DNA from 3 places in the Mesobacillus subterraneus genome. Region 2 is predicted to be linked to each of the others. Evidence: riboswitches for the same ligand, from Rfam matches in the RefSeq annotation. Region 2 holds a riboswitch; each other region holds the start of a gene.

Region 1 (3,466 bases), 1.5 Mb from region 2:
AAAAAATTTTCCCAACTATACCAATACTCCCTATTAATTAGGATTCTATTCCTACTTTTTGAAAAATATGAAAAAAGCTGTCTGAAAGTCAGACAGCCTTAACATTATTCTGCAAGATTTTCTTTTAACACTTCTTCCTGTGTTGTCTTGCTTCCAAAAATGAAAGCAAAAGCAACGAGCAGGATTGCCACAACCGCAAGTGCTCCTAAAGTGCTGCCAGTGAATCCAATGACCAGGAATCCTGCAGATGCAATCGCAGCGGAAATCAATGCGTAAGGCAGCTGGGTCATGACATGGTCTAAGTGGTGCGCGCCAGCTCCTGTTGATGAAAGAATCGTCGTATCGGATATTGGTGAGCAGTGGTCACCAAAAACCGCGCCCGCCAATACAGCTGCTAATGCTGGCAGCATGAGCGTGATATCAGCTGCAGCAGCGATATCGCCGGCAATTGGAAGCAGGATGCCGAATGATCCCCATGAAGTCCCTGTTGAGAAAGCCATGATTCCAGCTACAAGGAATAGCAGGAACGGCAGGAATGAGGTATTAATATTAGAGCTTTCAACAATACCAGCTAGATACTTGCCTGTTTCAAGTCTTCCAATCAAATCAACAATGACCCATGCGAAGACCAGGATATAAATAGCCGGGAGCATTGACTTAATGCCCTCAACAATCCCTTTGCTAAAAACATTAGCATTAACGCCTTTTAAAACTACTGCCTGCCTTACAAACAGAATCAGCGCAACAGCTAGGCCGAGCAATCCGCCAGTAACAAGAGACTTCGTTACATCTGTGTTTTCGAAGATCGCTAGGATGGTAACATTGCCTTCCACAGCGCTTGCTCCAGTCCAAAGCATCATACCTACAGTTCCAGCGACAAGGGCTACAATCGGCCATACAAGGTCTCCAACTGTTCCTTTTGTGCTTGTAGGAAGGTCATCCTTCAGTTCTCCCGGTACAGGCTTGTCCTGCGAAACGACAATTCCTTCAGTGATCGCACGTTCTTCATGCTTTTTCATAGGTCCAATTTCGATATTTCGAAGAGCAACGATAAAGACCATGGCTAACGCTGCCAGTGCGTAAAAGTTCATAGGCGCCATTTGCATGAAAGCTGAAAAAGCCGTATATTCGCTAACTCCATGAGCAGCAAGAATGGTACCAATCAAAGCAATAATGTATGCACCCCAGCTCGAAATCGGCGAGATGACACAGACTGGTGCAGAAGTAGAGTCAATCAAATAAGCAAGCTTAGCACGCGAAACCTTTTGTCGGTCTGTAATCGGACGTGTTATTTGGCCGACTGCCAAAGCATTGAAATAATCATCAATAAAAATAATAATCCCTAAAAATGCGCCGACTAACTGTGCGCCTACTCTGGTTTTAACACGCTTCATCGCCCATTCACCAAACGCGCGGCTTCCGCCTGAGATGGAAATGAATGCAGTGATGGTTCCCAATAATAATAAGAAAAGGATGATGTACAAGCTATATGTGTTCAGTTCTCCATCTGCGACAACGATTGCTTTTGCCGCATCCCACACGATAGCAAATGTTTCTGCGATATTAAATTCAGCTAGCAAAAAAGCCGCTGCGATGATGCCCGTCCCCAGCGATAGCAGCACTCGCCTTGTGATCACTACCATTAAGATTGCCACTAATGGCGGCAGCAATGAAAAAATTGTGTTTTCCATTCTTTCTTTCTCCTCCTTGTTTTTGACAGGGGGAAACTTTTACATGAACAGAGTTTAGTTGCTTCCTTTTAAAAAAATACAAAAAAGGGCAACGATAGAGAACATTCTATCGCTGCCCTTAATAAGCAACTAGTGTCTCCATCACGATCTGTAGCTCCCCATTATGGATATACCTCCATAATGACAGTGATACTCTTGTTCAAAGTATCCCCAGCAATAAAAAATGTGACTCACTTCCTATTGCTTCGGCAAAATTCCCTTTGAGCTGTGATCAACGTTGTCATCCTCACACAGCCTACTATTGAATCCTGCGCCTCTACCCCATCGGAATGATGTGGTTTATTATTCAATTGATTTTATAATATAACAATATCGCTAACTTGACAACTGTTTTTATTCGCCGGGAAGCTGGATAGCTGGTGTTGTAGATCCTCCGCCATTGTAAAATTGAGGTACTTTTCCTGGGTAGTAGAAGCTGCCAATTGGAATGTCTTCTTGAACCGTAGCTACTTCAGTCGAAAAAGGAATAATAATTTGCACATTGACCTTCACCCTAACCGAAACATTGATCAGTGTATTGTTAATGCCGTGCTCCTCTGTTTCCCAGACTACATCAGCAGTCACATCACCAATCGCGTTGAACTTGACCGGAACCCTCGGACCCATATTACCTAGAAGTGCATTATTGGTGGCCTGCCCTAATGGAACATAATAAATGATGCCTGCTTCCCTGTCTTCCTCATCGGTGACAAGCTCGACATCTGATAGCAACTCAAGCGAGGTGAGATTCCCTCTTTCAGCTTCTTTTAAATTCATCTGTACAATGTTAGTCGTTTCTGCTTTTACCCTGTTGATGATTTCAGTATTAAATTTCACTACAGTGGTCGTTCCGTTATCTACTGGCACAAACTCAATTACTTTATCAATATCCATGCCATTGGCAATCTTCTTATTGATTGCTTTATTGATTACAAGCGTAGCAATTTTTCTTGTTTGAGATCTTGCATAATCCATTAATGTGGGCTCGAGCCCTTTATCTATGATCCACAGCCCTGCTGCTGTTGAAAAGGAAAAAAAGACGAATGTCAGCAGGAATACATACCTGAAAGGCAAGGGCCCTTTCCGAGGCAGCCGCCGGCCGAATTTTGGCAAAATAAATCCCCCCTCTAAAGCTATATGTATGCTTCAAAGGGGGGAACTAGCCTAAAAAGTATTGAAAGATGTGCCTGCACACCTGAAAAAATTAATAATTAGCGGCATACTCATACTTAATAATCGTATCACAGCTGACGATCATCAAGCTTAGGTTCGACTGCAAATCAAGCTGGTATGGTTCTACTTTTCGTCCGTTTTCCTCCAGTATACGAACAACAGGGCGCTCACTCAACCGAGGATTCTGCTCAGCCACTACTCCCTTTCGCCCATCGCTTAACATGACGGTAAGGTCGGCTGGATATATTGCTACCGATCTTCGGAAGGCATCGACTACCTTCGGATCAAACAGACTGCCAGAACCCGAATAGAGGATTTCAAGCCCTTCATGCGGAAGCATCGCTGGACGATATACTCGATTAGAAGTAACCGCATCAAAAACATCAGCCACACCAAGTATCTTTCCAAATAAGTGAATCTCGTTCTCTTTCAATCCACGCGGATAGCCTGCACCATTCAAACGTTCGTGATGCTGATAGGCACAATGAGCCACGATCAGCGGGACGGTCGGGATATTCCTGAGCATCTGAAAGCCATCCTCAGCATGGGCTTTTATGACTTGG
Region 2 (3,466 bases):
TGAATTTTCGCAAAAAAGGACGGTACGGCTTCCGAATGGAAGCTGAAAACCGCCCATAATCTTAGGAAAGCCTTCGATACTTGATTTCCCCGCCAATGATCGTCATTTCAATATCCATTGATAAAAGTTCATCTGCGTCCGTCATTTCAAATGGATTTTTGGTATAAACGGTCATATCAGCTAATTTTCCGCGTGCGATCGTGCCTTTCAGCATTTCTTCGTTTGTTGGATAGGCTCCGAGCTCTGTGAAAAGTCGGAACGCATCGAGCATTGACAGCTTCTGCTCTGGCACATAGCCATCGTGAGTTTCGCCCGGTTTTTTCCTAGTAACCGCGGCATGTATTCCCAGAACCGGGTCGACTGGTTCAACCGGCGAATCGGAACCTCCGGCACAAATGACGCCTGCTTCCATCAGGGTTTTCCAAGCGTAGGAAAGTTTGATTCTTTTTTCACCAAGACGTTCCTGAACCCAAGGGAAGTCACTTGCTATAAAACGTGGCTGAATATCCGCAATCCGGCTAGGCCCCTTCAGGCGTGGAATCAGTTCCTCCCGTAAAACTTGTGCATGAATCAGCCGGTCTCGATAAGCCGTTGCCGGGAATTGGCCCAGCACATCAAGAACATTTTCCAGTGCCTGGTCGCCAATTGTGTGGACAGCAATCGGCATATCCAGCTCGCGCGCCCCTTTCACGATTTCGTATAAATGCTCCTGATCATACATCGCATCGCCGTAATGACCTGGCGCATCACTATATGGTTCTGATAGCAGCGCGGTCCTCCGGCCAAATGCCCCATCGGCAAAAATCTTCACCGCACCGATTTGCAGCGTGTCATTGCCGTAGCCTGTGTACATTCCGGCTTCTTTCAGGTTTGATAAAAACTCATGGTTAATCAAGAGATTGCTGCGTAAGCCGAGCTGCTCTCCATTTAAAAGCTCATTAAATAGATTCCATGTTTTTTCAAGACCGCCAAGATAGAGCGGGTCATTTGTATGCACGCTGGTCAACCCTTTGCTCATCGCATAATTCATCGTCTGCCGCATCGCTTTTTTCCAGTCGTTGTACGAGCGCTCCGGGATATACTGTCGGACTAAATTTGCCGCTGACTCGAGGAACAGTCCGGTCGGTTGCTTCGTGATTTCATCGAGTACGATGGTTCCGCCCTCCGGAACCGATATCAACGGATGATAGCCGCTCACTTCGAGCGCCTTGCTGTTGACCAGGGTTGCGTGCAGGCACGTCCTTGTTAAAAATAACGGGTTGGCAGGAGCCACATAATCCAGCTCGGCAATCGTCGGAATTCCTCCGTCGGTAAAAAGGTTCTCATCCCAGCTGCTGCCGACAATCCATTCACCAGGTTCAAGCTGACTGGCTTTTCCCTTTATTTTTGCCAGCATTTCATGTTTGGTCGTGATTCCGACAAAGTCGAGATTGATGAAACTATCGGCCATGATTGATAAGTGAAGATGGCTGTCGATCAAACCCGGTGTTGCCGTCTTCCCTTCCAAATCAATGATTTGCGCCTGGCTGCCCCATTGCAGCACAATATCTGTTGAAATTCCCATATCAATAAAACGGCCATTTTCAATGACCACTGCTTGTACAATTGGATTGCGTGAATTGAATGTATAGATGGTTCCATTTTTGTAGATGGTTCTCAAGAAGATCTCCCCTTTGGATAAAATGTGAATGCCTGGGGAGCGCGTTTGGAGTTGATGGAAGGGGATAGTTGGTACGCTCTGGCATGCAAAAAAGCAATGACAGAAAATAACCTATCATTGCTTTTTACAATATACGTTATCCGCCATTTCGATCAGTAGTTCTCCATGCACAAAACCCCGCATGACAGTCTGCTCCTTGTTCAGAAAGCATCCCAGCAATAATCAGTCCGACCCTGATTATGCTTCGGCAAACAACCCTTTCAGCCACCATCAACGATTGTCTATCTCCGATGGTCTACTCTTGTTATTTGCTCCCCTACCTCACCGATCTGATAAGATCATATGAAATTAGGTTAATACTATCAAATTGTCCTATTTTAATCAAGATTCTAAAATGTCTTAAAATGTTCACAGTTTTTTAGTTGCTCCCATTTTAAAATGAAGAAGAAAGGAAGTGGAATATGTTATTAAAAGAAAGAACCAAACCAGAAGAATTGGTAATTCTGCAAGCACTTAAGCCTCGAATGGAACTGGAAGAGAAAGATGCGCAAAACCTATGGACCCTGGAGAAAGGCTATGAAGGTGAAGTTCAATTCGACTTATGGTTTACGAACCATCGAGTGGAGAGTCTCATTATCAACGACCTACGCCTTGAAGTGAATGGCACACTTTTTCAAATCGATTCGTTCGTGATTACGCAGGATCGGCTCCATCTCTTCGAAGTGAAAAATCTCGAAGGGGACTATTACCTGGATGGAGACAAATTCAAGACAGTTGCCGGGAACGAAGTTAAAAACCCACTCCATCAACTAAACCGTGCAGAGATCCTGCTAAAACAACTACTGAAGAATCTGGGCTTTTACATCCCTCTCGAACCCCACCTCATGTTCATCAACCCTGAATTCGCCCTTCTGCAAGCACCATTGAAATCCCCTATTATTTTACCAAATCAACTAAATCGCTTTATGGATAAGATGAATAGAACCTCTTCAAAATTAACGAGCAAACATTCCAAATTGGCTGAGACCCTTTTGTCATTGCATGTTAAGAAATCACCATATACTAGGGTACCTAGTTATGATTTGGAGATGTTGAGGAAAGGGGTTATTTGTGAGTCTTGCGGGGAGTTTTTGGAGAGTTATAGTAGAAATAAATACATTTGTAGAAACTGTAATTCTCTAGAATATATAGAATCAGTTGTGCTTCACTCAGCTAAAACCTTTCAGTTACTTTTTCCAGAACGGAAATTAACCACAACAGCTATCTATGATTGGAGCGATGGTCTTCTTCCAATTAAAGCTATTAGAAGAGTCTTTCAGAACAACCTTTCAGTCAATGGGGTGTTTAGCTCCACTTATTATGAGTAATGTAATACTAGAAGAATTGCCATGATGAATCAAATGGCAATTCTTCCTTTTTCGGGCACATGTTCCGCTTTCTTGTTACCGAAATCTTCTGCTCCTCCACTTTTCGGGCACATGTTCTGCTTTCTTTTTACCGAAATCTTCTGCTCCTCCACTTTTCGGGCACATGTTCCGCTTTCTTGTTACCGAAATCTTCTGCTCCTCCACTTTTCGGGCACATGTTCCGCTTTCTTCTTACCGAAATCTTCTGCTCCTCCACTTTTCGGGCACATGTTCTGCTTTCTTGTTACCGAAATCTTCTGCTCCTCCACTTTTCGGGCACATGTTCTGCTTTCTTGTTACCGAAATCTTCTGCTCCTCCACTTTTCGGGCACATGTTCCGCTTTCTTGTTACCGAAATCTTCTGCTCCTCCACTTTTCGGGCACATGTTCCGCTTTCTTG
Region 3 (3,466 bases), 2.0 Mb from region 2:
GCACATGTTCCTCATTTATGTTACCGAGATTCTCTTCATTCTGCGATTTCGGGCACATGTTCCTCATTTATGTTACCGCGATTCTCCCCACTCTCGGATTTCGGGCACATGTTCCTCATTTATGTTACCGAGATTCTCCGCACTCTCCGATTTCAGGCACATGTTCCTCATTTATGTTACCGAGATTCTCTGCATTCTGGGATTTCGGGCACATGTTCCTCATTTATGTTACCGAGATTCTCCGCACTCTCGGATTTCGGGCACATGTTCCTCATTTATGTTACCGAAATTCTCTGCATTCTCCGATTTCGGGCACATGTTCCTCATTTATGTTACCGAAATTCTCTGCACTCTTCGATTTCGGGCACATGTTCCTCATTTATGTTACCGAAATTCTCTGCACTCTTCGATTTCGGGCACATGTTCCTCATTTATGTTACCGAAATTCTCTGCATTCTCCGATTTCGGGCACATGTTCCTCATTTATGTTACCGAAATTCTCCCCACTCTCGGATTTCGGGCACATGTTCCTCATTTATGTTACCGAGATTCTCCGCACTCTCGGATTTCAGGCACATGTTCCTCATTTATGTTACCGAAATTCTCTGCATTCTGGGATTTCGGGCACATGTTCCTCATTTATGTTACCGAGATTCTCCGCACTCTCGGATTTCGGGCACATGTTCCTCATTTATGTTACCGAAATTCTCTGCATTCTCCGATTTCGGGCACATGTTCCTCATTTATGTTACCGAGATTCTCTGTACTCTCGGATTTCGGGCACATTTTCATTTTTAGGTGGCCGTACACATTGCAATATCACTTTTTCCGGACATGATGATTCAATGGATAAAAAAGCCTTACTCATTTCCACTCTCTTAATTTGTCTTAACCGCTCCTGAATATAGCTCAAATGCTTCATGCAATGATTCTACTGCGTTCACCATTTGTTTTTCATCAACTACGGTCGAGACTTTGATTTCAGATGTGCTGACCATCTTTACCTGGATGCCATTTCCTTCAAGGACTTCGAACATTTTGGCAGCTACACCCGGGTTTGAAACCATTCCTGAACCTACAATCGACACCTTTGCCAGGACGGTCTCGGATTCGACCGCTTGATAGTTTAATGTTTCTTTATTGCGTTCCAATACGTCTAGTACTTCCGGGAGATCGTTACTTTTAATGGAGAACGAGATATTGGCTAACCCTGCTTCTGTACGGCTCTGGACAATGATGTCGACATTTATGTGGTTATGTGCAAGTGTGGTAAATATAGTTGACAGTCCTTTTAATGAAGTACTTACTCCAAGGACTGATACTCTCGTAATCTGATCTTCAAACGCTACACCGCGTACGATTAAATTCTGTTCCAATTCATTCTCCTCCTCGATGATCGTACCTCTTTCTTTTTCCATGCTGGACCTTACTTCAAGTGGTAGCCCATAGTTCTTAGCGAATTCCACTGCACGCGGATGGAGCACACCTGCCCCGAGGTTTGCCAACTCGAGCATTTCATCATAGGAAACAGTCAGCAATTTTCTCGCGCTTTTCACATATCTAGGGTCTGTCGTGAACACGCCAGTCACATCGGTATAGATATCGCATTTATCCGCCTTCAAAGCCGCCGCAAGGGCTACGGCCGTTGTATCTGATCCGCCGCGTCCAAGCGTAGTGATTTCCCCTTCATCGGTCACACCCTGGAATCCCGCTACAATAACCACCTTGCCACTCTCTAAATCATGGGCAATTCTGTCTGAGTCGATATCGACAATCCGGGCGTTTCCGTGTACGGCTTCCGTCTTGATTCCTGCTTGCCAGCCGGTATAGGAAACAGCATCAATGCCATTTTGCTTCAACGCCATGGAATAAAGCGCGATCGTAATTTGCTCTCCCGTTGTCAAAAGCATATCCATCTCTCTCTTTGATGGCGAGCTGGAAATATCATTCGCCATGTCAACAAGATGGTCCGTCGTTTTGCCCATTGCTGATACGACCACGACGACATTGTTGCCATTCTGCAGTTCTTCTGCTGTCCTGCTGGCAGCGTTCCTGATCCTTTCAACGCTGCCTACCGATGTTCCTCCGAATTTCTGTACAATCAATCCCATACGTTTCCCCTGCCTCTTCATTCTTTATTTTGCCTCTAATAGAGTTTCATGGACACGCCGCATATGTATTTTCCCCAAGGACTTTCACATATCTGTTAAAATGCCCTTAAAAACAGAAAAAGCAATGGAAGTGGCTCCCAATGCTTAATTAACGTAGATATACGCTGCAACATGAGATAGCACTCCAAGATGGCAATCTTGACAATCCAGCGTTTATTCAACGAAGGACCAGCGAGAAAATCGATAGGTATTTCCCCACTTCGGCGAACATCCCCTTTCAAAGTCCATCAATGAATCCTACAATTCTCATGACTTTTACTCTTGAAGTTCGCACCTCTATCTACACTTTAATGCTCTAAAGTGATAGTTATATGAAATTTTCATAATTATAGCACACCTAAAAATAGAATGCTACATTAATTCTGTAATTTCTGATATAATTCCTCCGCAACATTAGCTGGAACTCCGGCAGCATTCAGCTCTTCCACAGATGCTTCCCTCATTTTTTTCACCGAACCGAAATGCTTCAGCAGAGCCTTCTTGCGCTTTTCGCCAATTCCCGGAATATCATCAAGCAAGGATTGAAACGCACTTTTGCCTCTTAACTGGCGATGGAAAGTAATCGCGAACCGGTGGACTTCATCCTGGATTCTTTGCAGCAAGTAAAACTCCTGACTGTTCCGCGCCAGTTCGATTACCTGCAGCGGGTTACCATACAGCAGCTGAGAAGTCCTGTGCTTATCATCCTTAGCCAGACCGGCAAGCGGAATATCGAGTCCGAGCTCATTTTCAAGCACATCACGTGCAGACTCGATATGTCCCTTTCCGCCATCTATGATAATCAAATCCGGCAGCGGCAATCCTTCCTTCAAGACCCGTGTATATCTGCGCCTGACGACTTCCCTCATCGATTCATAGTCATCCGGTCCCTTGACCGATTTAATTTTATATTTGCGGTATTCCCTTTTTTCAGGCTTGCCGTCGATGAAAACAATCATCGCTGAAACCGGATCGGTCCCCTGGATATTGGAGTTATCGAAAGACTCAATGCGATGAGGGGTGTAGATACCCATTTGCTTGCCAAGGTTTTCAACAGCGTTAATGGTTCGCTCCTCATCACGCTCAATTAACGAAAATTTTTCTTTGAGGGCGATACTCGCATTCTTGGACGCCAGGTGGACAAGTTCTTTCTTCTTTCCTCTCTGCGGTTTCAGGACTTTCACTTCAAGCAGCCCCTCCGCAAGTTCCAGGTCTACGCCCTCTGGTACCAATACTTCCTTTGGCTTGAAATGCTCATTTTTTGAGTAAAATTGGCCCAGATATGTGAGGATATCTTCTTCAGGTTCATTGTGGAT

What was found. A riboswitch is a leader RNA that binds a small molecule or an ion and turns the genes downstream of it on or off. The one in region 2 is predicted to bind lysine.
Region 1: linked by a shared signal. The riboswitch ahead of LC048_RS01530 (Na+/H+ antiporter NhaC family protein) and the one ahead of LC048_RS18680 (amidohydrolase) in region 2 are both predicted to bind lysine.
Region 3: linked by a shared signal. The riboswitch ahead of LC048_RS04110 (aspartate kinase) and the one ahead of LC048_RS18680 (amidohydrolase) in region 2 are both predicted to bind lysine.

The regions. Positions count from the first base shown of each region.
Region 1 is NZ_CP129019.1:329,244-332,709, reverse strand. It holds gene LC048_RS01530 (Na+/H+ antiporter NhaC family protein) at 105-1,691, opposite strand; lysine riboswitch at 1,835-2,018, opposite strand; gene yunB (sporulation protein YunB) at 2,085-2,843, opposite strand; gene LC048_RS01520 (HD-GYP domain-containing protein) at 2,935-3,466, opposite strand, start outside.
Region 2 is NZ_CP129019.1:3,580,286-3,583,751, forward strand. It holds gene LC048_RS18680 (amidohydrolase) at 62-1,660, opposite strand; lysine riboswitch at 1,809-1,987, opposite strand; gene LC048_RS18685 (nuclease-related domain-containing protein) at 2,122-3,027, shown strand.
Region 3 is NZ_CP129019.1:828,422-831,887, reverse strand. It holds gene LC048_RS04110 (aspartate kinase) at 879-2,111, opposite strand; lysine riboswitch at 2,281-2,458, opposite strand; gene uvrC (excinuclease ABC subunit UvrC) at 2,528-3,466, opposite strand, start outside.